DNA from 3 places in the Ahrensia sp. 13_GOM-1096m genome. Region 3 is predicted to be linked to each of the others. Evidence: riboswitches for the same ligand, from Rfam matches in the RefSeq annotation. Region 3 holds a riboswitch; each other region holds the start of a gene.
What was found. Region 3 has a riboswitch for thiamine pyrophosphate ahead of N530_RS0112580 (TenA family protein). Riboswitches for the same ligand answer to the same signal wherever they lie in the genome.
Positions count from the first base shown of each region.

Region 1: it holds a riboswitch for thiamine pyrophosphate, as region 3 does, so the genes downstream of both, thiD (bifunctional hydroxymethylpyrimidine kinase/phosphomethylpyrimidine kinase) here and N530_RS0112580 (TenA family protein) in region 3, are expected to answer to the same signal.
Region 2: it holds a riboswitch for thiamine pyrophosphate, as region 3 does, so the genes downstream of both, thiB (thiamine ABC transporter substrate binding subunit) here and N530_RS0112580 (TenA family protein) in region 3, are expected to answer to the same signal.

Region 1 covers NZ_KK211156.1:371,999-379,743, forward strand. The annotation lists gene N530_RS0115580 (glutamine synthetase family protein) at 1-223, shown strand, start outside; gene N530_RS0115585 (aldehyde dehydrogenase family protein) at 227-1,606, shown strand; gene N530_RS0115590 (iron-containing alcohol dehydrogenase) at 1,608-2,753, shown strand; TPP riboswitch at 2,786-2,886, shown strand; gene thiD (bifunctional hydroxymethylpyrimidine kinase/phosphomethylpyrimidine kinase) at 2,937-3,752, shown strand; gene N530_RS0115600 (FAD-dependent oxidoreductase) at 3,749-4,744, shown strand; gene thiS (sulfur carrier protein ThiS) at 4,728-4,925, shown strand; gene N530_RS0115610 (thiazole synthase) at 4,928-5,701, shown strand; gene N530_RS0115615 (thiamine phosphate synthase) at 5,698-6,294, shown strand; gene N530_RS0115620 (HesA/MoeB/ThiF family protein) at 6,291-7,283, shown strand; gene N530_RS0115625 (ABC transporter substrate-binding protein) at 7,286-7,745, shown strand, end outside.
Region 2 covers NZ_JIAX01000013.1:153,917-161,661, reverse strand. The annotation lists gene N530_RS0111740 (RNA polymerase factor sigma-32) at 1-477, shown strand, start outside; gene N530_RS0111735 (M48 family metalloprotease) at 488-1,996, opposite strand; gene thiQ (thiamine ABC transporter ATP-binding protein) at 2,135-2,869, opposite strand; gene N530_RS0111725 (thiamine/thiamine pyrophosphate ABC transporter permease ThiP) at 2,869-4,476, opposite strand; gene thiB (thiamine ABC transporter substrate binding subunit) at 4,483-5,478, opposite strand; TPP riboswitch at 5,532-5,627, opposite strand; gene N530_RS0111715 (thiamine diphosphokinase) at 5,713-6,369, shown strand; gene N530_RS0111710 (hypothetical protein) at 6,456-6,722, shown strand; gene N530_RS0111705 (ABC-F family ATP-binding cassette domain-containing protein) at 6,838-7,745, shown strand, end outside.
Region 3 covers NZ_JIAX01000014.1:64,047-71,791, reverse strand. The annotation lists gene N530_RS0112625 (LuxR family transcriptional regulator) at 1-258, shown strand, start outside; gene N530_RS0112620 (PAS domain-containing protein) at 273-716, shown strand; gene N530_RS0112615 (sigma-70 family RNA polymerase sigma factor) at 880-1,416, shown strand; gene N530_RS0112610 (anti-sigma factor domain-containing protein) at 1,413-2,120, shown strand; gene N530_RS0112605 (hypothetical protein) at 2,192-2,614, shown strand; gene N530_RS0112600 (fasciclin domain-containing protein) at 2,750-3,307, shown strand; gene msrB (peptide-methionine (R)-S-oxide reductase MsrB) at 3,451-3,963, shown strand; gene N530_RS0112590 (zinc metallopeptidase) at 3,964-4,650, opposite strand; gene N530_RS0112585 (PRC-barrel domain-containing protein) at 4,791-5,264, shown strand; TPP riboswitch at 5,371-5,486, shown strand; gene N530_RS0112580 (TenA family protein) at 5,564-6,226, shown strand; gene N530_RS18115 (extensin family protein) at 6,363-7,109, shown strand; gene N530_RS0112570 (acyl-CoA thioesterase) at 7,151-7,555, opposite strand; gene N530_RS18110 (DUF1344 domain-containing protein) at 7,616-7,745, opposite strand, start outside.

The DNA.
Region 1 (7,745 bases), on a different contig from region 3:
CGCGCCGCCAAGCAAAGGCGATATCTATAAAGACAACAAGGCTAAGACGCTGCCGACATCGCTACGTGATTCTGCTGAAACGCTGCGCAGTTCCAAAATGCTGCGTGAGGCAATGGGGGATGATGTGGTTGATCATTATGTACGCGCAGCGACTTGGGAGCAGGAAGAATTTGATCGGGTCGTCACCGATTATGAAATCGCACGTGGATTTGAAAGAGCGTAAATAATGACAAAACTATTGAAGTGTATTTCGCCGATTGACGGTTCGGTTTATGCCGAACGTCCGGTGTTAAGCAGTGCTGAAGCGCGTGATGCTGTTGCAAAGGCCAAATCTGCTCAGCTTGAATGGGCAAAACGTCCCTTGCAAGAGCGTATTGATTTGGTGCTGGCAGGCGTTGCCGCCGTTGGTGCAATGAATGATGAAATCGTGCCAGAACTTGCCCATCAAATGGGCCGTCCTGTGCGCTATGGCGGCGAATTTGGCGGCTTTGAAGAGCGCGCAAAATATATGGCGAAAATTGCTAGTGAAGCATTGGCGGATATTGAAATTGCGGATGATGCGCAGTTTCGCCGTTTGATCGCGCGTGAACCGCATGGCGTTGTGCTTGTCGTTGCGCCTTGGAATTATCCTTATATGACGGCGATTAACACGGTCGCGCCTGCTTTGATTGCAGGCAATAGTGTTGTGCTTAAGCATGCGACGCAAACGCTGCTTGTGGGCGAACGCATGGCAAAAGCGTTTCACTCTGTTGGTATTCCTGAAGAAATATTCCAAAACGTGTTTCTTGACCATGATACAACGTCGGCGCTTATTGCTGAGCGCAGCTTTGGCTTTGTCAATTTTACAGGTTCTGTCGGTGGCGGCAAAGCCATGGAAAAAGCTGCTGCTGGAACATTTACCGGTGTTGGGCTTGAGCTTGGAGGCAAAGACCCAGGCTATGTGATGGAAGATGCAGATCTCGACAGTGCTGTTGATACGCTGATTGACGGCGCAATGTTTAACGCTGGTCAATGTTGCTGCGGCATTGAACGCATTTATGTGGTCGAATCTCTCTATGATGCTTTCGTAGAAAAAGCGGTCGCCATTGTTAAGGGCTATAAGCTTGGCAATCCGCTAGACAAAGAAACCACGATGGGGCCAATGGCGCATGTACGTTTTGCGCAAGAAGTTCGTGCGCAAACTGCTGAAGCAATTGAGGCAGGCGCGATTGCGCATATTGAAACCTTTGCGGAAGATGATGGCGGGGCCTATTTGACACCGCAAATTTTGACCAATGTGAACCATGATATGCGCGTGATGCGCGAGGAAAGCTTCGGTCCTGTTGTTGGCATCATGAAAGTCAAAGACGATGAAGAAGCTATCGCGTTGATGAATGACAGCGATTACGGCTTAACCGCATCGCTTTGGACCGCAGATATCGACCGCGCTTTGAAAATTGGCCGCCGCATTGAAACGGGCACCGTTTTCATGAACCGTTGTGACTATCTTGACCCAGCGCTTTGCTGGACCGGCTGCAAGGATACAGGCCGCGGCGGCGGGCTTTCCGTAATCGGTTATCACAATTTGACCAGACCAAAATCTTACCATTTGAAGAAAGCAAACTAACATGAACTTGACTGCTAATTGGTCATATCCGACAGCCATTCGATTTGGCGCAGGCCGGATTTCAGAAGTCGCCGATGCATGTATTGCAGCGGGTATTTCAAAGCCGCTTTTGGTAACGGACAAAGGCTTGGCGTCCATGGATATTACATCCAAGACGCTCGACCTTATGGAAGCGGGTGGTTTGGGCCGCGCGATGTTTTCCGAGGTTGATGCAAACCCGACAGACTTGAATGCTGCAGACGGCGTCAAGATTTACCGCGATGGTGGTTTTGACGGTGTTATCGCATTTGGCGGCGGCTCTGGTTTGGACCTTGCAAAAGTTATTGCTTTTATGGCTGGTCAGACGCGTCCGCTTTGGGATTTTGAAGATGTTGGCGACTGGTGGACGCGTGCAGATGCAAGCGCTATCGCACCTGTAATCGCTATACCAACAACGGCTGGAACAGGGTCTGAAGTTGGCCGTGCGAGCGTGATCACCAATTCTGAAACGCATGAAAAGAAGATCATTTTCCATCCGAAAATGCTTCCTGTGACTGTGATTTGCGATCCGGAATTGACGGTCGGTATGCCGAAATTCATCACGGCTGGTACGGGCCTTGATGCTTTTGCGCATTGTGTCGAAGCTTACTCCAGCCCGCACTACCACCCAATGAGCCAAGGCATGGCGCTTGAAGGCATGCGGCTTGTAAAAGAATATTTGCCGCGCGCCTATGCGGATGGCAGTGACATTGAAGCGCGTGCGCATATGATGTCTGCTGCTGCAATGGGGGCAACGGCTTTCCAAAAGGGGCTTGGAGCAATCCACGCGCTTAGTCACCCGATTGGCGCATTGCACCACACGCACCACGGCACAACCAATGCGGTTTGTATGCCTGCAGTGTTGCAGTTTAACAAAAGCGCTATTTCAGATAGATTTAATGCGGCCTCCGCATATCTGGGAATTGAAGGCGGCTTTGATGGTTTTTGCGCCTATGTTGATGAACTCAACGCGTCGATGCAAATTCCAAAAACCTTGACGGCGCTTGGCGTTAAAGACCCTGACCTTGATCGTTTGACTGCTGATGCGCTGCGCGATCCAAGTACAGGTGGCAACCCAATTGAAATGACTGCTGAAAATACACGCGCACTGCTTGAAGCACTTCTTTAAGTTGCGCATCTAAAAAATATAAGTTACAGACGATTTATCCGTCGGGGGGCCCATTAGGGCTGAGAGGTGCTTGCACCGACCCGTCGAACCTGATCCGGGCAATGCCGGCGTAGGGAACGGGTAAATCGCAAAACTTATTGCGACCAATCTCCTTTTCTCGCCGTTTTGCCCCTTTGTGGAGGCATGATTGCGTTGAAAAGAATACCAATTGCACTGACAATTGCTGGCTCCGATAGTGGCGGCGGCGCAGGCATTCAGGCCGATTTGAAAGCCTTTAGTGCCAATAAGGCCTATGGCGCGAGCGCCATAACTGCGATCACGGCGCAGAACACAACATCCGTTATGGCTGTTCATGAAGTGCCTACTGACATTGTCGCGGCGCAAATCTCTGCGGTTCTGTCCGACATTTCAGTCGATGCAATCAAGCTCGGCATGTTGTTTTCGGCGCCGATTATTTCTGCTGTTTCCAATGCGCTGAAAACCTATGACGGAAAGATCGTCGTTGATCCGGTGATGATTGCAAAGTCCGGTGATATGCTTTTGCAAGATAAAGCGATCAGCGCTTTACTCGCAGAAATCCTTCCGCGCGCTGATCTTTTAACACCGAACCTTCCTGAAGCTGCACGATTGCTTAATTGCGATGTTGCAAATTCAAATGATGAGATAATCGCGCAGGCCAGAGCGCTATTGCAGCTCGGTCCTAAAGCTGTGTTGCTGAAAGGTGGCCATGCTGATGGCGGCATTTGCACCGATGTTCTTGTCGATAAAAGCGGCGTTGTTACAAGCTTCACGGCTCCGCGTATCAACACGAAGAATACGCATGGTACAGGCTGCACATATTCAGCTGCGATTGCTGCGCATTTGGCACATGGCGAGGAAATGGTTGCGGCTGTTCAGCGCGCACATGATTATTTGCACGCATCGATTTGTGCTGCTGACACATTAGATGTTGGCGCAGGGCACGGCCCAGTTCATCACTTTTCTGCGATGTGGACATGACCCAAATCACCATCATAGGCGGCGGTGTTGCTGGGCTATGCGTCGCGCGCAGTTTACGTGATCGCAGCGCCGATGTGCGCGTTATTGATCGGCACGGCGCGCTTGGACCGCATGCTTGCTCATGGTGGGCAGGCGGTATGCTTGCACCTTTTTGCGAAGGTGAAAGCGCTGAAGAACCGGCTGTACGGCTTGGGCAAGAGGCGGCGGATTGGTGGGATGCAAAAACCCACGCTGTTAATCGCTGCGGCACGCTGGTTATCTCGCCCACACGTGACAAAGCCGAGCTAATACGGTTTGGCCGAAGAACAAGCAATTTTGAAACGATTTCAGGCGCTGACATTGATGCACTTGAGCCAGACTTGGCTGGCCGCTTTAACACGGGCCTTTTGTTTAAAGATGAAGCGCATTTATCACCACGCTTGGCGCTTAGCCATCTGCGTGACGGTTTAATCGCTGACGGTGTGACATTTGAAACCGCTGATGCTGATCCAGAAGTTTATGCCAGAGGCGGTTTGACTGTGGATTGCCGCGGATTTCAGGCACGCGACACGATCACTGATTTGCGTGGTGTTAAAGGCGAGATGCTCATTCTTTCTTGCAAGGATGTTACGCTCAACAGACCCGTGCGACTGCTTCACCCACGTATCCCGCTTTATGTCGTCCCACGCGGCGACGGTATTTTTATGCTTGGCGCAACGATGATTGAGAGCAGCCAAAAATCACATGTTACGGCGCGTTCATTGCTTGAATTACTCAGTGCTGCCTATGCATTGAACCCAGCTTTTGGCGAAGCTGAAGTCTTGGAAATCGGCGTCGATGCGCGTCCGGCTTTTCCTGATAATTTACCGCGTATTCGCCGCAATGGAAATTTGATCCGTGCAAACGGGCTTTTCCGTCATGGCTTTTTGCTCGCACCCGCAATGGCGCGAATGGTCGCCGAAATGATTTTTGACAACACAAGACCGGAGATGATGGATGAAACTTCAGCTTAACGGTATCGCAATTGATACGGACGTGACGACACTGGCCGCACTTCTTGATGAGCAAGGTTTTGCTGAGGCGAAAGTGGCAACGGCTGTCAATGGTCAGTTTGTACCAGCAGCGCTTCGCAGTGCCCAAATTCTTGATGAAGGCGATCTGATTGAAGTGCTTGCCCCGATGCAAGGAGGCTGAGCATGCGCGATTTTTATGGCACCAGTTTAACAACCGGACTTATGCTCGGCACGGCGCAATATCCGTCGCCTGCGATTATGATGGATGCCTTCAAACGCAGCGGCGCATCGGTTGCGACCGTTTCTCTGCGCCGTGAAAGCGGTCAAGATCGTGCAGGGCAGGATTTTTGGGCCATCATCCGCGATCTAAATGTTCATGTGTTGCCTAATACGGCTGGCTGCCACAGCGTGAAAGAGGCTGTCACAACGGCGCATATGGCACGCGAAGTCTTCGACACAAAATGGATTAAGCTGGAAGTCATCGGCGAAGAAGATACGCTCCAGCCAGATGTTTTCGGGCTGGTCGAAGCGGCGCGTATTTTGAGCGAAGACGGCTTTAACGTGTTTCCTTACACGACTGAAGATCTCGTTGTCGCTGATAAATTATTGAATGTTGGCTGCGAAGTTTTGATGCCCTGGGGCGCGCCAATTGGTTCGGGCTTGGGCCTTAATAATCCATATGGTTTGCGCTCCATGCGCGCACATTTTCCTGATGTTCCGCTGGTTATTGATGCGGGGTTGGGCCTGCCGTCACAGGCAGCGCAAGCAATGGAAATGGGTTTTGATGCGGTATTGCTGAACACGGCTGTGGCGAAAGCAGGTGACCCAGCAGCTATGGCTGAAGCCTTTGCGGGGGCCGTTCATGCGGGACAATTGGCGGCTAAGGCCGATCCCATGGAACCGCGCGATATGGCAGCACCTTCCACGCCCATACTTGGAAAGGCTTTTTTAATATGAAGCTTGATCGATTTTACCCAATCTTTGACAATGCAAAATGGCTCGAACGGCTTTTACCACTTGGCATCAAGCTCGTGCAGCTTCGTATAAAAGACATGCCCGATGATGTGCTGCGTGATGAGATTCGTCGTGCACGCGATCTTTGCAAACAGCACAATTGCACGTTGGTCGTGAATGATTATTGGCAAATCGCCATAGAAGAGAAATGCGATTTTATTCATCTAGGCCAAGAGGATTTAGAGGGTGCTGATATTAAGGCCATCCGCGCTGCTGGTTTGCGCATTGGTATCAGTACGCATGATCGTGCTGAGCTTGATCGCGCATTAGCGCTAGAGCCTGATTATATTGCGCTTGGCCCCATTTACCCAACCATTTTGAAAAAGATGAAATGGCATGAGCAGGGCGTTGAAAAACTCACCAAATGGCGCGGACTGATTGGCCAAACGCCTTTGATTGCGATTGGCGGTATGAATATTGAGCGGGCGGCAGGCGCTTTTGAAGCGGGCGCGGATGTCGTTTCTGCCGTGACAGATATTACTTTGAACGAAGACCCTGAAGCGCGTGTCAAAGCTTGGCTGGAGGCGACACGATGAGCCGCTATGCGCGTCAGGAAATATTGCCAGAAGTCGGCGCTCAAGGTCAGGCTGCTATTGGCAAAGCAACTGTCCTGATTGTTGGGGTTGGCGGGCTTGGCTGTCCCGTCGCACAATATCTCGCAGCGGCTGGCGTTGGGCGCTTGATCCTCGTTGATAGCGATATTGTTTCGGTTTCAAATTTGCACAGGCAAACGCTGTTTCGCGAAGCCGATATTGGAATGCTCAAAGCTCAAATTGCGGCGCAAAGTCTGGCAGGCTTGAATTCTGATTGCACCATCATGCCGGTGTGCGAACGCCTCACGCCGAAGAATGCAAAGGTGCTAATTAGCGAGGCGTCATTGGTGGTAGATTGCGCCGATAGTTTTGCTGTCAGCTATATTTTGTCAGATTTTTGTAAGGCTACAGCAACGCCATTTATTACGGCGTCAGCGCTTGGTTTATCTGGATATGTCGGCGGGTTTTGTGGCTCTGCGCCATCCTTACGTGCCGTATTTCCAGATTTACCAGCTCGCGCGGCGACATGCGCCACGGCTGGTGTCATGGGGCCAGTTGTTGGCCTTTTGGGGGCGGCACAAGCACAAATGGCACTGTCTGTTCTATTGGGATTAGAGCCTTCACCGCTTGGCCAACTTGTTACCCATGATCTGCGAACAATGCGCAGCAATGGATTTCGTTTTGACAATGCGCCGGAACCTGAAAGCGGATCATTTGCATTTATTGCCGATGATGAAATTCAGCCGTCGGACTGGGTGATCGAGTTACGAGACGAGGCAGAAGCGCCCGCGCTTGTTCATCCTGCGGCGCGGCGCATGAAGGTCAGCGATTTTCCAACCGCAAAACCGATGCCTGATACAGGCCAGCGCGCTGTTTTAATTTGCAGGTCAGGACTTCGTTCTTGGCAGGCAGCAACACACCTAAAAACATATTGGGATGGTCCCATTTCTTTAATTGCAATGGGCGATATGCCCGAACTTGAAAGGTCTTAATGATGAAACGAACCGCTTTGACGATGGCAATTGCAATGCTGACTTCTCCTGCAATCGCAGCAGATCAGATGACCCTTTTACTCGACTGGTTTGTAAACCCTGATCATGGACCCATTATTGTTGCGCAAGAAAAGGGGTATTTTGCAGAGCAAGATTTAGAGGTGGAAATCATCGCGCCTGCTGATCCTTCCGATCCGCCTAAATTAGTAGCGGCAGGAAAAGGCGATCTTGCGGTTTCTTATCAGCCGCAATTACACATTCAGATACATGAAGGTTTGCCGCTAAAGCGGGTTGGCACATTGGTTGCCACACCGCTCAATTGTTTGCTTGTTCTCAAGGACGGCCCGATTAAAACACCTGCGGATTTGAAGGGCAAGAAAATTGGAACTTCCGTTGCTGGTGTTGAAGAGGCCATACTTGGTACTGTTTTAAAAAATCACGGTTTGACTTTGAAGGACGTTG
Region 2 (7,745 bases), on a different contig from region 3:
AATTTAAGACGACTGCGCGCAAAGCTAAGCCAAGGCGGCGATCTTCTCTCACAACCTAATCTGTACGGCGAGATCAGCCAAGCGCTTGGCGTTTCTGAAAAGGATGTCGCATTGATGGATTCGCGCCTATCTGGTCCTGATACATCCCTTCATGCACCTGTGAGCGATGATGAAACGGGTTCAGCAACCCGCATGGATTTTCTGGTCGATGACCGTCCATTGCAGGATGAATTGGTGGAAGAAAGCATTGATACAGAGCGCCGCACATTATGGCTTCATGATGCCATGCATGTGCTCAATAAGCGGGAACGCAGGATCATCAGTAAAAGACGTTTGAGCGAAAAGGGCGCGACCCTTGAGGCATTAGGCGTTGAACTTGGCATTTCCAAAGAGCGTGTGCGTCAAATCGAAAATCGCGCACTAGAAAAAATGCGTTTTGAGCTTGAGAGTGATCGCCGCGTAATCCTAGCCAAATAATCAAGGCACCCTACTGCGTGACGACTTTATATAAAGTGCCAGGCTCCAATGCTTGGCCTTCAGACACGCCATTGAGTACGCGAAACAATGTTTGAGCGCTGGTAACATCGCGCATTCTGGCAGCCATGGTGGCAACACTATCGCCAGCTTCAGCTTTTAAAATACGAATACGCAGCGGTTTCAAATCCGCTTTTTCCGATGCCGATAGCAATCGGAAAGACGAGCGAACCTTACCAGCCAAAACCGATAGTTCAGGCGAACCTGCCGGTGCAGCTGTCAAAATGCGGTAAACAGCGCCATTGGCGCGCACCACCGTGACATCAAAATCCCAGCGTCCAACAGATGCTTTTGCCGTAGCAGCTTCCAATCCATTGATTGATGCTGCACGCACCGATGAAACGTCCAAACCTTCAACCCAGCCACTGGCAATATATTCGGTCAGGCTTGTCGTCTTGGCAACTTCATCACCATCAAAGCGGATCGCTGCACCATCGGCCGAGCGGCCACCCAAAACAGCTTCAGGGCGGTTTTCAATGTCAAAGCCTTCTGGAAACTCGAACGTAATGCCAAGCTTCACATGGCTATAACGCTGCGCACGCACATAGCCCTCATCGGCATTATCGCCAAACATCATGCCATTGAGACCACGCATATAGCTTTCGCGGTCCCGTGCGCCCGTGCCGCGCCCACCAAATTTACGCGCATGGCCAACTGCCAAGGTAACACGCTGCGGTGTTGAAGGGTGCGTCGATAAAAAATCAATACCCTTATCGTTCGCGCCAGATGCGCTGCGATAAGCATTAAACGCCGCCATACGTTGCTGAAAAGCGGCCGCTGCATAAGGATCATATCCAGCTTCGCCAATAGCCGAAATGCCAACAGCATCTGCTTCCAACTCTTGGTTGCGCGAGAATTGTGCAAGGTCAAGTTTACCGCGCACAAGGGCACGTCGGCCGGCTTCCTTGTCACGCAAAACATCCGAAACGACCCGTTCGGCCAGAACAGCTTCTTTTTCCCGCTCTTGGCGCAAGATGCCGTGGTTTGAAGTTACGTGTGCCATTTCATGCGCGATAACAGCAGCCAATTCAGCGCTATCACTCGCCAATGCCAGCAATCCGCGCGACACATAAAGATAACCGCCCGGCAACGCAAAAGCGTTGACCACCGGAGAATCCAAAATCGAAATTTGATAAACTTGGCTTGGATTGTCAGAGACAGTCACAAGCTTGCCCACAATACCGGCAACCATGCGCTCCAAAGCAACATTGGAATATTCACCGCCATAGGTTTCCAATATGCGTGGATGCTGCAAAGCGCCTAAACGCGCCAATCGGCCTGAGCGCACATTTTCTGCAATGATGGGCGACTTTGATGGTGAAAGCGACGGGTCCGATGCAAGGTCAACAAAGCTCTGGCATGCGCTGAGCGCAATTGGCGACACTAAAGCCAAAACCCGCAACCATTTTGATGCGGGCAGTGGGAACAATCGCTTTTCTAATTTATGCTGAACTAGGACCATATTGAAAATGCGCCGCTTGGCAAAATCCGATTCTATTAATGTGTCATATCCAATAGCGGGATAGATGCCGCTCGCAAAGCAAAAGATTTATCTATCGCAGCGCTAAACCTGAAATCAGGCAAAACAACGTCAAATTTATCACGTTCTGCGCCCTATTAAATAATCACGCACCGCTTCATTCTGATTTTGCGTTTTAGCAAGCTCACTTGATGGTCCATGATAGACGACACCTTTGGGGCCTAAAAATACAAGATCTTCGCTAATATGAAGCGCATCTTCTGGTGAATGCGTCACCATCAGCGTTGTCATAGCGTTTTTATTGGCAAGCGTTCCGACAAGATCGAGCATTTCGCGGCGAAGGCCCGGCCCAAGAGAAGCAAAAGCTTCATCCAGCAACAATATTGGTTTATGCCGCACCATCACACGGGCAAGCGCAACACGCTGCCGCTCACCACCTGAAAGCTGGGCGGGTAGCCGCTCTCCATAATTTTCCAAACCAACGCTTTGAAGAGCCATATTGATCTGCTCTTTCTCGCCAGCGGACAATTTAAGCGAAGGCGAAATACCAAGGCCCACATTCTTAAAAACACTCATATGGGCGAAAAGATTATTCTCTTGAAACACCATCGAAAGTGGACGGTCTCCCGCGGCGCGGTGGGTATTATCTTCTCCGGCGAGCCAAATCTCGCCTTTCTGGGGAATTTCAAAACCTGCCAGCAAGGACAACATTGTTGATTTGCCCGAACCACTGGCCCCCATGATCGCGGTGATAACCCCTTGGCGAAACTGCGCATCAAAATGCATGGCAGGCATGCCAGCATCATAAGCAAATGTGACATCACGTAACGCAACACTGATTTTATCAGTCGTCATCACTTTTTATCCTTTAAAGAGACGCTACTGCGGTCTGCGAACATCAAAATTGCCAAGGTAAACACGCACAATATAAGCGCCAAACCTGCTGCGTCATTGGTGCGGTAGCTGCCCATACGCTGCAAGATTAAATACGGCAAAGTCTGCACTTTTTCTGATCCAAAAAGCGCAATGACACCCAGATCGCCGAGCGATAATGCAAAGGCAAAAGCAAAGCCAACAGATAAAGGCTTGATCATTACCGGCAACAAAACCAAACGCCATTTGTCAAAACCTTGAATATTAAGTTGCGCGCATAAACGGTCATGGCGTTGCGCTGCAGTTTGCCGTGCAGGCAGCACAAACCGCATCGCAAATGGAAGTGCCATAGCCGCATTAACGCTGACAACCAGATAGGGCGCAGCTTCATATATGCTCACGAATGGCCGCAATAAAATGAACCATCCAGCGGCAATCACAATCGGCGGCACGACAAGCACCAGCGATGCTGCATGACTATAGGCGCCTTGCATAAAGCCAGCGCGAACAGCCCCCTCGCATAAGGCCAGCGTAACGACAATACATAGGCACGCCGCAAGAGCGCCCAGCACAAAGCTTGTCATAATGGCTTTTTGAACCGCCGCTTGGCCAAGCAATTTAATAAGGTCGGCAGCAATGCCTTTTGCAAAGATCGCAATAAATGGCGACGCAACAAACAGTGCCGCCACGCCAAGCACAATCACCGCCAAGATGACTTGGCTTGCCTTATGTTTGATCAGCAAAGGACGCGTGCGTTCAAGCGTCATGCCAGCATCAATATTGCCGCCAGCGCGGGCAAACATATAGACAGAAAAGGCGGTCAGTGCGAGTTGCATGACGGTTAAAACCACAGCGCGCGGAATATCAAAATCAAATGTCAGCGCCTGATAAATACCGACTTCCAGCGTTGTGGCACGCGGACCGCCGCCCAGCGTTAGCACCACGGTGAAAGAGGTAACGCACAGCATGAATACCAACGCCGACGCGTTAAACAATGCAGGGCGCATATAAGGCCAACAAATATGGCGAAGGCGCTGTAGCGGCCCCATATTAAGCTGATGCGACAAGCGTTCATACTCCGCAGGCATAGCATTAAGAGCGCCAAGAATAACACGCGCGACAAGCGGCATATTGAAAAACACATGCGCGATTAAAATGCCGGACAGTCCATAGATCGTGCCGATAGGCAATCCTGCCTGCTTGAGCGCTTGCGTGACAAAACCTTGATTTCCGTAAAGTGATACGATTGCTAAAACCGCTACGATTTGCGGCAAAACAAGCGGTATCGCAAACAGGCGGAGCAGCAATTCACGGCCATAAAAATGCTTATACTCAAACAGCAAAAACCCGACAGGAATGGCAAACAGTGCCGACAACAACGTCGATAGTGCCGCCTGCCAAAGTGTAAAACGAATGATACGCCAGACAACAGTGTCTGTTGCAATATCAATTACATCAACCTGTGAGCCGCCAAGAGCCGCAAAAACAACCAGCGCAATAATGGCGCCTAGCGCCAATGCTGCCAACAGAAAAAGGGCCAGCGGCGGAATCGCAAGCCCTAATCCTTGGTATGGTTTTGTATATTTCAAACCTTGTTACCGGCTCATAACTTCAAGCCATTCAGCAACCCAGTCTTTACGGTTCAAAGCAACGTCATCTGATGAATAAAGCAGCGCATTGTCTGGCTGAACGAGCTTATCAAAAACCGGATTAAGCGGCTTTGATGTCGCAGCAGCAGGAAGCATCCAGTTTGTTTCAGGAATAATGTCTTGGAATTCTGGGCTAACGACGAAGGATAAAAACTCTTTCGCCTTCGGGTTTTCAGCGCCTTTTTTCGTCAAGCCTGCCACTTCTATTTGCATGTAATGGCCTTCAGAAAAAGCCGCCGCCTGATATCGATCATTGTCTTCGGCAATCATGTGGTAGGCCGGCGATGTCGTATAAGACAGAACCATTGGCACTTCGCCATCTGTGAACAGCCCATAAGCTTCTGACCAACCCGGCGTGATCGTCAAAATGCGATCATTTAATTTGGCATAGGCCTCCGGTGCATCATCGCCATATAATTTCTTAATCCATAACATCAAACCAAGGCCCGGTGTTGATGTGCGCGGATCTTGAATTGCAATCTTGTTGGAAGCATCGCCGTTTAAAAGCTCTTCCATGCTGGAAGGCGGCGTAGCAATCTTTTGCGTGTCATAAACAATGGCGAAATAACCATAATCATAAGGCACGAAAACATCATCATTCCAACCGCCAGGAACGGCCGCCGCCTCAATGTCCATGCCGTGCGGTGCAAAAAAGCCTTCGGCTTTGGCTTCCGCAATCAGGTTTTGGTCTATACCCAGCACCAAATCAGCATCGGTGTTTCCACCTTCCAGCCGCAATCGGTTGAGCAGTGCGACACCATCGGCGGCAGAAACAAATGTTACGTCACAGCCGCACTTTGCTTCAAATGCTTTTTCAACTTGCGGGCCCGGACCCCATTCAGCTGTAAAGCTCTCATAGGTATAGATAGTGACGTCCTGCGCATGCGCATGCGTCGCGACAACACTGCTCAGCAAAGTGCCCAATAGGATGGATTTTCTCAAAGCTTCTCTCCTTGTTTTAAACAAGGGACAAACACAACGTTTAAGGGGAATTCCAAAACCGTGCGCCTAATCCCTCCGCCGGTGTTAACCGGATCAGGTTCTACGGGTCGGATTACCTCTCAGCCATTATGGCACCCCGTTAGACAAGTTCCGCAATAGCATTTGTATAAAAACGCGGCAAGAGCGCCAAGCTTCGCTATTGCGCTGTAATTTGCCAATGCTTATGACTGGGCAATGTGTAATTCCAGCTCAATTACGATCCTTTTAGGCGGCACCTTACAGGTCGATGACGACCTAAAAGAGCGCGTCAAAAACAGCTATGTCGTGGCTGCCGATGGTGGCATTGCCCACGCAAAGCCTCTTGGCTTAATGCCAGATATCTGGATCGGTGATTTTGATTCCAGCACTTCTGAATTTTTTGATGATTATCAATCCGTTGAAAAAGTGCCTCACTCTTCCAATAAGAACCAATCCGATGGCGAGCTTGCTCTTGATCTAGCTATTGCCCGCAAACCGCAAACGATCACCATTTGCGGCGCACTTGGCGGCAAACGAACAGACCATGTGCTTTTTATATTATTGGGTGCATTGAAATACGCTCTGGATAATCCTGATATCGCATTTTATCTAACCAGAGGTGATGAAACGGCTTTTCCGCTGCTTCCAAACCGTGAATTGGCGCTACATTGTGCGCCGGACACGACATTTTCAGTCATCCCCTTTAGTGCGCTAACCGGCCTCACCGTCTCAGGTGTAAAGTGGCCGCTACGTGATGAAAATATTGCGCTGGGCTCAACCCATACGCTGTCAAATATGTCAAACGGCAAAACAAAAATTAAGCTGGTTGACGGCTATGCTCTTGCCTTAGTTCAAAATAAGCATAGTTTATGATTGTAGTGGAAGGGAACATCTACAACCTGTCAGAAAAATGAGACATAGTTCTGCTTTTCTGACCCTATTAACTCGGGAGCATATCCATGAAGAAAATTACAGCAACAATCGCAGCACTCGCAATGGCAGGCGTAGTCGCAACAGGCTGCACAAACTCTGATCTTCGCGCAGGCGGTGCAGGCGCTATTGTCGGTACTGGTGCGGCCCTTATTGCTGGTGGCAACACTGAAGCAGTATTGCTTTCTGCAGCAGCAGGCGCAGCAGCTGGCGTCGTTATCGGCCGCGTAGCACAAGGTTCAAGCCAGTGCTATTATTCAAACGGCCGTGGTGGTTACTACAAAGCACGTTGCTGATCTAAAAATAATTGAATTTGAAAGCCCGTCTTTTGGCGGGCTTTTTATTGGCCTTGATTTCAGCGCTTGAAACCGCCAAAGCCTGATCGAAGAAACGACAAAGGTTATTATGGCAATCTCCCCGCCCCTACTGCGCTTGGAAAATATATTACTGACTTTCGGTGGCAAACCGCTCATCGAAGAGGCAAGCTTTTCCGTGCATACAGGAGACCGAATAGCGCTTATCGGGCGCAACGGCTCCGGCAAATCAACTCTTTTAAAAATCGCCGCAGGCATTACTGATGCGAGCGATGGTGATGTCACATCAGATCGTAACGCCACCGTGCGTTATTTAGCGCAAGCCCCAGATATGGCGGATTATGCAACGGTTGGTGAGTATATCTCAAAGGGCCTTGGCCCAATGGATGATCCACACCGTGCCAGCTATTTGGCAACAGAACTTGGGCTGGATGAAACCAGATCGCCCCAAGGGCTTTCTGGCGGCGAGGCGCGGCGCGCAGCGCTTGCGCGCACTTTAGCCCCTTCACCTGATATTCTGCTTTTAGACGAGCCGACCAACCACCTTGACCTGCCCGTTATTGAATGGCTGGAATCCGAGCTACAACGCTCAAAATCTGCCATCGTATTGATTTCACACGATAGGCGTTTTTTACAAAACATTACCCGTAAAACTCTGTGGCTTGACCGTGGACGCTTACGGGAAAACAGCGCGGGCTTTTCACAATTTGAAGATTGGCGCGACAAACTTTTAGAAGAAGAAGAACAAGAGCTTCACAAGCTTGGCCGCAAAATTGTGCGCGAAGAACATTGGGTAACGCACGGCGTATCAGGTCGCCGCAAACGCAATATGCGCCGCTTGGGTGAATTATCAGAACTAAAATCAGCTTTCAGAAATCATCAACGTGCCGAAGGCAATGCCAAGCTAGAAACAAGCGATGTACGCACCAGCGGCAAGCTGGTCATTGAAGCCGACAACATCGCCAAATCCTATGGCAATCGCACGTTGGTTAAAGACTTTTCATT
Region 3 (7,745 bases):
TTTCTCTCGCAATCCATTTTCGCCAAGCTGAAGCAATTTGAAATTAAAAAAAGCACATCTGACATGGCGCTATCACCGCGCGAAGCAGAGTGTCTTACATGGACGGCGGCAGGCAAAACCAGCGCTGAAATTGCATCAATTCTCGATATTTCGGAACATACAATCAACCATTATCTTGGCTCGATTTGTCAAAAACTAAACGCACAAAACCGTGCGCACGCTGTTAGTAAAGCGATGCGTATGGGGTTACTTAAATAGTTAGGAGGTCATCAATGGCACTTGCAATGCAAATTGGTGAAGTAGAAAAATCTTCACAGGACCTCGCCGCAATCGGGCTTAAAGGTATTTCATTACTCGACCCCTTAAGCAGTTTTGACCCTTATGGTGCATGGCGCTTGGATATTGCGACTGGTCTTACTTATTGGACCCGCGATGTTTATCTCATTCACGGCATGTCGCCTACAGCAGGTCCGGTGGATTTGGTGTCGGCGGTTAATGCTTATCACCCAGAAGACCGTGAGTTGGTGATGCAATGTGTTGAAGAAGCGATTGCCAATAAGTCCGGCTTTCGGTTTGTTCTGCGTTTATTGCCAACAGATGGGCCGCAAGTTTTGGTAAAATCGACAGGTGTTTTTCGCACCACTGCCAATGGCGATGAACTTTACGGCACATTTTCCCAGTTTCAGGCACCTGTTCGCAGCGTTGCTATTGAATAGGCTTTTGATTGATGCGGCACCCAGATTGGCAGCTATAAGCGGTGATGCAAATATTAATTTATAATATTTTCAATCTGATATGCTGCCTTAAGCGTAATATGACCATGAAGTCGTGCTTGTTTAACTGGCACGGTGCATTGTTGCCATCGGGAGGGATTGAAGCATGTCCGACGATATTGGAAATTTGATCTCGCAATGCGCGCTGAGAAACCGCGCCTCATTTACACAGCTATATAGTTTGACCTCTGCGAAACTTTTTGGTGTCGTGCTGCGTATCTTAAATAACAGGGCCGAAGCGGAAGACGCATTGCAAGAGATTTATGTTAAAATCTGGAACAATGCAGACAAGTTCGCTGTCAATCAGTACAGCCCGATGTCATGGCTTGTTGTGGTCGCAAGAAACCACGCAATTGATGTCATCAGAGCGCGTAAACCGATTGCCATTGATATTGATGATGCGTTTGACGTGTCTGACGATAGCAAGACGCCTGAACAGGAGGCAATCAATACCTCCGAGGGCAAGCGCATTGACAGCTGCTTGCAAGAATTAGACGAGCAGAAGGCTCTTGCTGTGCGCGGGGCCTATGTTGAAGGTTATAGTTATGACGAGTTGGCAGAGCGATTTAGCGTGCCAATAAACACGATGCGGACTTGGCTACGCCGGAGTCTCATCAGCTTAAGGGAATGTTTGGAACAATGAGTTCGCAAGTGACCATAGATGAGAAGGACGAGATGCTCGCGGCAGAATATGCGCTTGGCACGCTTCCTCATGGCGAGCGCGTTTCATTGGAAAAGCGCATTGTTACAGAAGCCAATTTGCGCAACCGTGTTGCCTGGTGGAACTCTCAATTTGTAACGCTTGCAGACGAGGTTGAACCTGTTGAGGCGCCTGCGTCTGTGCTGCGAAAATTGGAAAGCCGTCTTTTCACATCGGCGAGCACTGAAGCTGGTTGGTGGCGTTCGCTCGGTTTCTGGCGCGGGCTTTCTGTTGCATCACTGGCAGGACTTATCGTTGTTGGCGGTCTTTATGCGAATAATGTTATTTCGCCGCCGCAACGTGATGGTGGCAATGTGTTTGTGGCGCAAATGGCCGGTGAAAATTCCGACCTTCGCCTTGTTGCCTATTATGATGATAGCGCCAAGAAACTGCGTTTAAAGCGCACGGCTGGTGAAGCGGCTGAAAGCCGTGACTTCGAATTATGGATCATTGCTGGCACGCAAGATCCTGTGTCTTTGGGTGTTCTGCCGACAGACGCAATTTATGAAGTCGATGTGCCTGAGGAACTTCAGGCTGCGATGTCTTCTGAGGCGGTGCTTGCGATTACCGATGAGCCAGATGGCGGTTCGGCCACAGGCAAACCAACGGGCGCTTTGCTTGCTGCAGGACCTGTTCAGCAAATTTAATTGCTGATGCGTGAAACTATTTGTCGGGCTGCTCCGTGACTGCTTTTGAACATGCACAAAGGGAGTTTCCAATGACTAAACTTACATCATTTATCACAACTACAATTGCATCTGCGGCCATTGCCACAGGTGCATTCGCAGCTGCTCACGCATCACTGGGCGTAACAGCCTCGGACCAAGATGTTTCAGGCGGCACTGTGACGGCAGCAGAAATTACGGCTGGCGAAAATGGCTGGCTTGTTGTTCACCGTACAGATGACACCATGAAACCTGGCCCAGTTGTTGGCTATGCGCCAATCAAAGAAGGCATGAACATGGATGTGACTGCAATTTTGACTGAGGAAGTTGCCTCTGGCGACAAGCTGATGTTGATGGTTCACTCTGAAGCTGGCGGCATGAAAACAGGTGTTTTTGAATATACGCTTGGCGCTAAAGAAGATGGTCCAATCAAAGTTGACGACAAATTGGTAATGAGCGTTATTAGCGCTCAATAAGCGCCTTTAAAATCCATTCAAAAGAAGCCGCCGAAAATTTTCGGCGGTTTTTTTGTATTTAGTGAAACTAAATCAGACGCTGCCGCGTGACTACTTTTGAACATGCACAAAGCATGATTTTAGAGGAGTTATAAAATGAAATTCACGACATTAAAAACAAGCGTTGCAGCTTTGATCGTTGCAGCATCGGCTTCCACTGCATTTGCGATGAACCCAGAAGTTGGCGGCGCGCCAATGTTTGCAGACAAAAACATCATTGAAAATGCTGTTAACTCAAAAGACCACACAACATTGGTTGCTGCTGTTAAAGCTGCTGGCCTTGTTGAAACGCTTTCAGGTGAAGGCCCGTTCACAGTGTTTGCACCAACGAATGATGCATTTGCAGCTTTGCCAGAAGGTACAGTTGAAACTCTTTTGAAGCCTGAAAACAAAGATCAGCTTACAAAAATTCTGACTTGTCATGTTGTTGCTGCGGACGCGATGTCAAAAGACATCACAAAAATGATCGACGATGATGGCGGTGCTCATACTGTTAAAACAGTTGGCGGCTGTGAATTTACTGTCAAATATGAAGGTGACAAAGTGATGATCGAAGACGGTCAAGGCAATGTTGCTAACGTAACAATCGCTGATGTTGACCAGTCAAATGGTGTCATTCACGTGATTGACAAAGTTCTTCTACCTGCAAGCTAATAGCAGGGTTGCATGTTGTTCGAAGTGACTTCGGACACATCGAAAATTGCCCTCAACCTTAGGGTTGGGGGCTTTTTTATGAAAATGCAAACGCGCTTTGGACCAAACTTAAAGTTAGACTATAAACAATTGAGGAGATCGTCATGCAACGCAGAAGCTTTTTAAAATACAGCTCTATAATAGGCGCGAATATCGCGATGCTTGGCGCTGGTATCGTTTCGACGAAAGCTGCCACGGGAAAATACCCGCCTGAAGCTGGTGACATGACCTATGAGGTCACCAAAACGGCTGAAGAATGGCGTGCGATATTATCTGAAACTCAATATGGCGTTCTTCGTGAAGAGGACACCGAGCGCGCATTTACAAGTCCGCTCAATGATGAAAAACGCGCTGGCACATTTCATTGCGCAGGGTGCGATTTACCAACTTATGCATCCGAAACAAAATATGACAGCGGCACAGGCTGGCCGAGTTTTTACGACAATATTGATGATGCGGTTCGCACCAAAGAAGACAGCTCGTTTTTCTCCACGCGCACAGAAGTGCATTGCCGCCGCTGCGAAGGCCATTTGGGCCACATTTTCGATGATGGACCGGAACCAACGGGATTGCGCCACTGCTTGAACGGTGTCGCGCTCAAATTTGTGCCTGCGTAATTATCGCAGGAGCCTAATCCACCGGGCTAGGTTCAACAGGCTCATTAACGCGCCTGCAACATAGGTTAAAGCGGCTGCTTTTAGCACAGATTGGGCGACTGCTAGATCTTCGCCTTGCAAATACCCGCCCTGTTTTAAAATCGGCAGCGCTTTGTTGAAGCTGGCATCATATTCAACAGGCAGGGTGAAAAGATGCACTAGAACGCGCACGGCCAAGAGCATTATGCCAAGTGCAATCATTGCAAATATTGCGGCAGGTGCGCGCACAATGACAAAGAGTACAGGCGCAGCAATAAAGAATATGCCTGCGATCTTATCGGTCACCATGGCTATGCTAACCAATCGGTGGCGATTTTTAAGGCCGCGCTCATCGCGGTGATGCTGAATGGCATGGCCGACCTCATGTGCAGCCACAGCAATAGCGGTCAGGCTTGGGTCATGAAAGTTCTTTGATGACAGGCGCACAACACGGTCTTGCGGGTCATAATGGTCGCCGTGCTCCGTTTCTTCAACGCGAACATTTTCCACCTCAAATGTTTCTAACAGGTGACGCGCAAGTTCGCCTCCAGTGCCGGGGAAGTCAGCCCGTGGTTCACTGTGCTTTTCCATTGTGTGCTTTACCCAATATTGGGGCGCATAAATTGCAGCCAATATAAGCAAAAAACCAATTCCGGCTATTAACACCATTGCAGACCCTAAAAAGTTAACGGTTCGTTATGGAACCAATATGGGGGTTCGCGCGCTTATATAGCAAGAAAGCGGTAAATGCCGCAGATAAATTCAACAAGCTCAACACAGAAGTGAGCAAACAAGAATTGGATAAGAGGATGTTTACAGACCTTAAAATTATTGAAGCGTCAAAACGCAAAACTGGCCTTGCTGCATTTTTGCAAGCGGCTTTGGTTTCAAGCACCTTTATTGTGGGTTCGCTTGGCGTTGCACAGGCTGATGATTTATCCAATGCTTATGCCGTTGAAGGCGAAAGCGCTTATTCTGAAAGCTTTGATGAGGCGATGATTGAAGAACATCCGCTCAATGATGCTTGGATGGGCATGACTGTTGAAACCGCCGATGGCCAAGTGGCTGGTTATGTTTCAGATGCTGTCATGGCGCCCAATGGTGACATTGAAACATTGTTTATTACACCGGGCGGTGAGGGCCGTTTGAACGAAGAAATCGTTATTGATGCACGCAGTGTGCAGCTTAATGATTGGAACGTGACAACAAGCTATACGCTGCGTGCTTTAGCCAGCCTTCAAACGCCGGACGAATATTTGCAAACCGCATCACTGGTTGAATAATCATACCCAAACTGCATGAATATGAGGGGCCTTATGGCCCCTTTTGGTTATTTCGGCAATACGTCTGGCAGAAACGTTGACGGCGGGAAAGCTTCCGGTTATCGGTTGACTAACCAAGGGGAGCCCCGACAAGAGGCTGAGAGACCGCTCGCGCAAGCAGCGCGGTGACCCTTCGAACCTGATCCGGATCATGCCGGCGAAGGGATGGGAATATGCGCCTGCCCTTTGCCGGCCTCTTTGCGAGGCCGACCTATGCCAATAGCTTGCGGTCTCGCTGTCAGCCACGAAAGGGCAGCACCATGACCGAACGTTTCACCGAAATTCTCAAACAGGCCAGTGAACCAACCTGGACGATGGCCGTTCAGCACCGGTTTGTCAGCGAACTGTTCGCTGGGACCATCTCTAACAAAGTGATGACCTCCTATCTTGTGCAGGATCACCGTTTCCTCGACAGCTTTTTGACGCTGCTCGGTGCGGCGATAGCTTCGGCCGATACGTTTGAGGCACGACTTCGCTTCGGCCGTTTCGCTGGCATGGTGGCTGGCGAGGAAAACACCTATTTTCTACGAGCTTTCGAGGCGCTAAGTGTGACAGATGAGGACCGGGCGGCCACCCCTGATGGCGAGCCGACAAAAGGCTTCCAATCGATCATGAGGGAGGCCGCTGCGACCCGCTCTTATGCGGCGGTGCTCTCTGTTCTGAACGTCGTCGAGGGGTTGTATTACGATTGGGCATCACGCGCGCCAAAGGCACTGCCGGAAAATTTTGTACATGCCGAGTGGATCACTCTCCACGACAACCCTGAGTTTCAGGCGTTCGTCGCGTTCTTGCGCGCCGAGCTCGATAGGATAGGGCCAGCGGCTCCGGAAATCTCCCGCGACTTTTTCTTAAGGACTGTGTCGCTGGAGCTCGATTTCTTCAACGCTGCTTATGAAGTCGGCAAAGAACCAAGTCGGGTCTGACCTCAAGTGGCCCCTTTTGGGTTATGTAACACTTTCTTTACCAAGTTTGCACACGGCGCGTTCACCAACGGGCCGTACAATCTGTTCGGGGACTCACATTAGGCGATTGCCTAAAAACCGAATGGATGAAGCGGCTATGTCTTTGCCACGCAAAAAAAGTGTGACTTTCTTAAGCTTGATTATCACATCAGGAATCCTTGCTGCTTGCGGCACGGGGGCAAGCTGGGTGGACGGTGTGCCGACGCCAAGTGCTGGCGTGGACCAATCAACGAAGACCAGTTCGATATTTTCTTTTCCGCGTTTGGGTATTCCAGGCTTTGGTAATCGGCAGAACACTGGTTTGCCTGCCGAGGAACAGCAATGCCGCATTGCGCTTAAGCGTATGGGTGTGACATTCCAAGATATTCCAAGAATTTACGATAATGCCAGTTGCGGTATTGAGCATCCTGTTGAGGTGAGCGCTTTGGCGCGCGGTGTTGCGCTTAAGCCTGCTGCGAAATTGAACTGTCAAGCAGCGCTTGCTATGGCGCAATGGTTGCAACGCGATGCTGGCCCAACTGCACGCTCACGCTATCTTTCAGGTATTGCCGAGATTAGGCAGATGTCGTCTTATTCATGCCGTCAGATTGCACGCACAGACAAATGGTCGGAACATTCCAAAGGCAATGCGGTGGATATTGGTTCGTTTAAACTGAAAAACGGCCGCGTGATTAAAGTTGCCAAGCCAGCCTTTTTTGCTTGGCGTGAGAAGAGCTTTTTGAAATCTGTGCGCGGGCAGGCGTGTGACCGGTTTGGTACGGTGCTTGGACCGGGCGACCGCGATCACCATGACCATTTCCACTTCGATATACGCCAACGTTCAAAGACCTATTGCAGCATGTGATTGCTGGATGGGGTGGTTATCTCATATCGTGGGATAGGCCGTTACTTCGGTAAGGGCGGAATTTTGGTTGGTTTGCCGTTTGTATCAATCGCCACCATGGTAAAGCGTGCGAAAGTCACCCGTTCGCTGACATCTGTTAGATAACGCTGCGCCCACGCCTCAATGTATAAAACCATTGAGCTATTGCCGATTTTTTCAATGTCCGAATAGATTGAAAGCGTGTCGCCCACTTTAACAGGGCTGGCAAACGACATTTCGTTGACTGCGGCGGTTACAATGCGCCCGCCCGCGCGTTCTGCGCCGCGAATACCGCATGCCAAATCCATTTGTGCCATCACCCAGCCGCCGAAAATATCGCCGGCAGCATTGGTGTCGCCCGGCATGGCGAGTGTTCGGATTGTCAGTTCACCGCGCGGATTATCTGGCTTAGAATTTGGCATTGTCATCCTCCGTTTTTCGCATCGTATGTAACCGTGAAGCGAAGTCCAGAGGTTTGTACATTTAGATCAATCAATCAACATGATGTCAGTTGCGGTGCCATCATCATTTGTGTTGAGGATCACATTTGCGCCTTCAGCCAAGATTTCAAGCGGAATGCCTTGAGCAACTTTGTACTCCTTGCCATCGGCAAGCGTG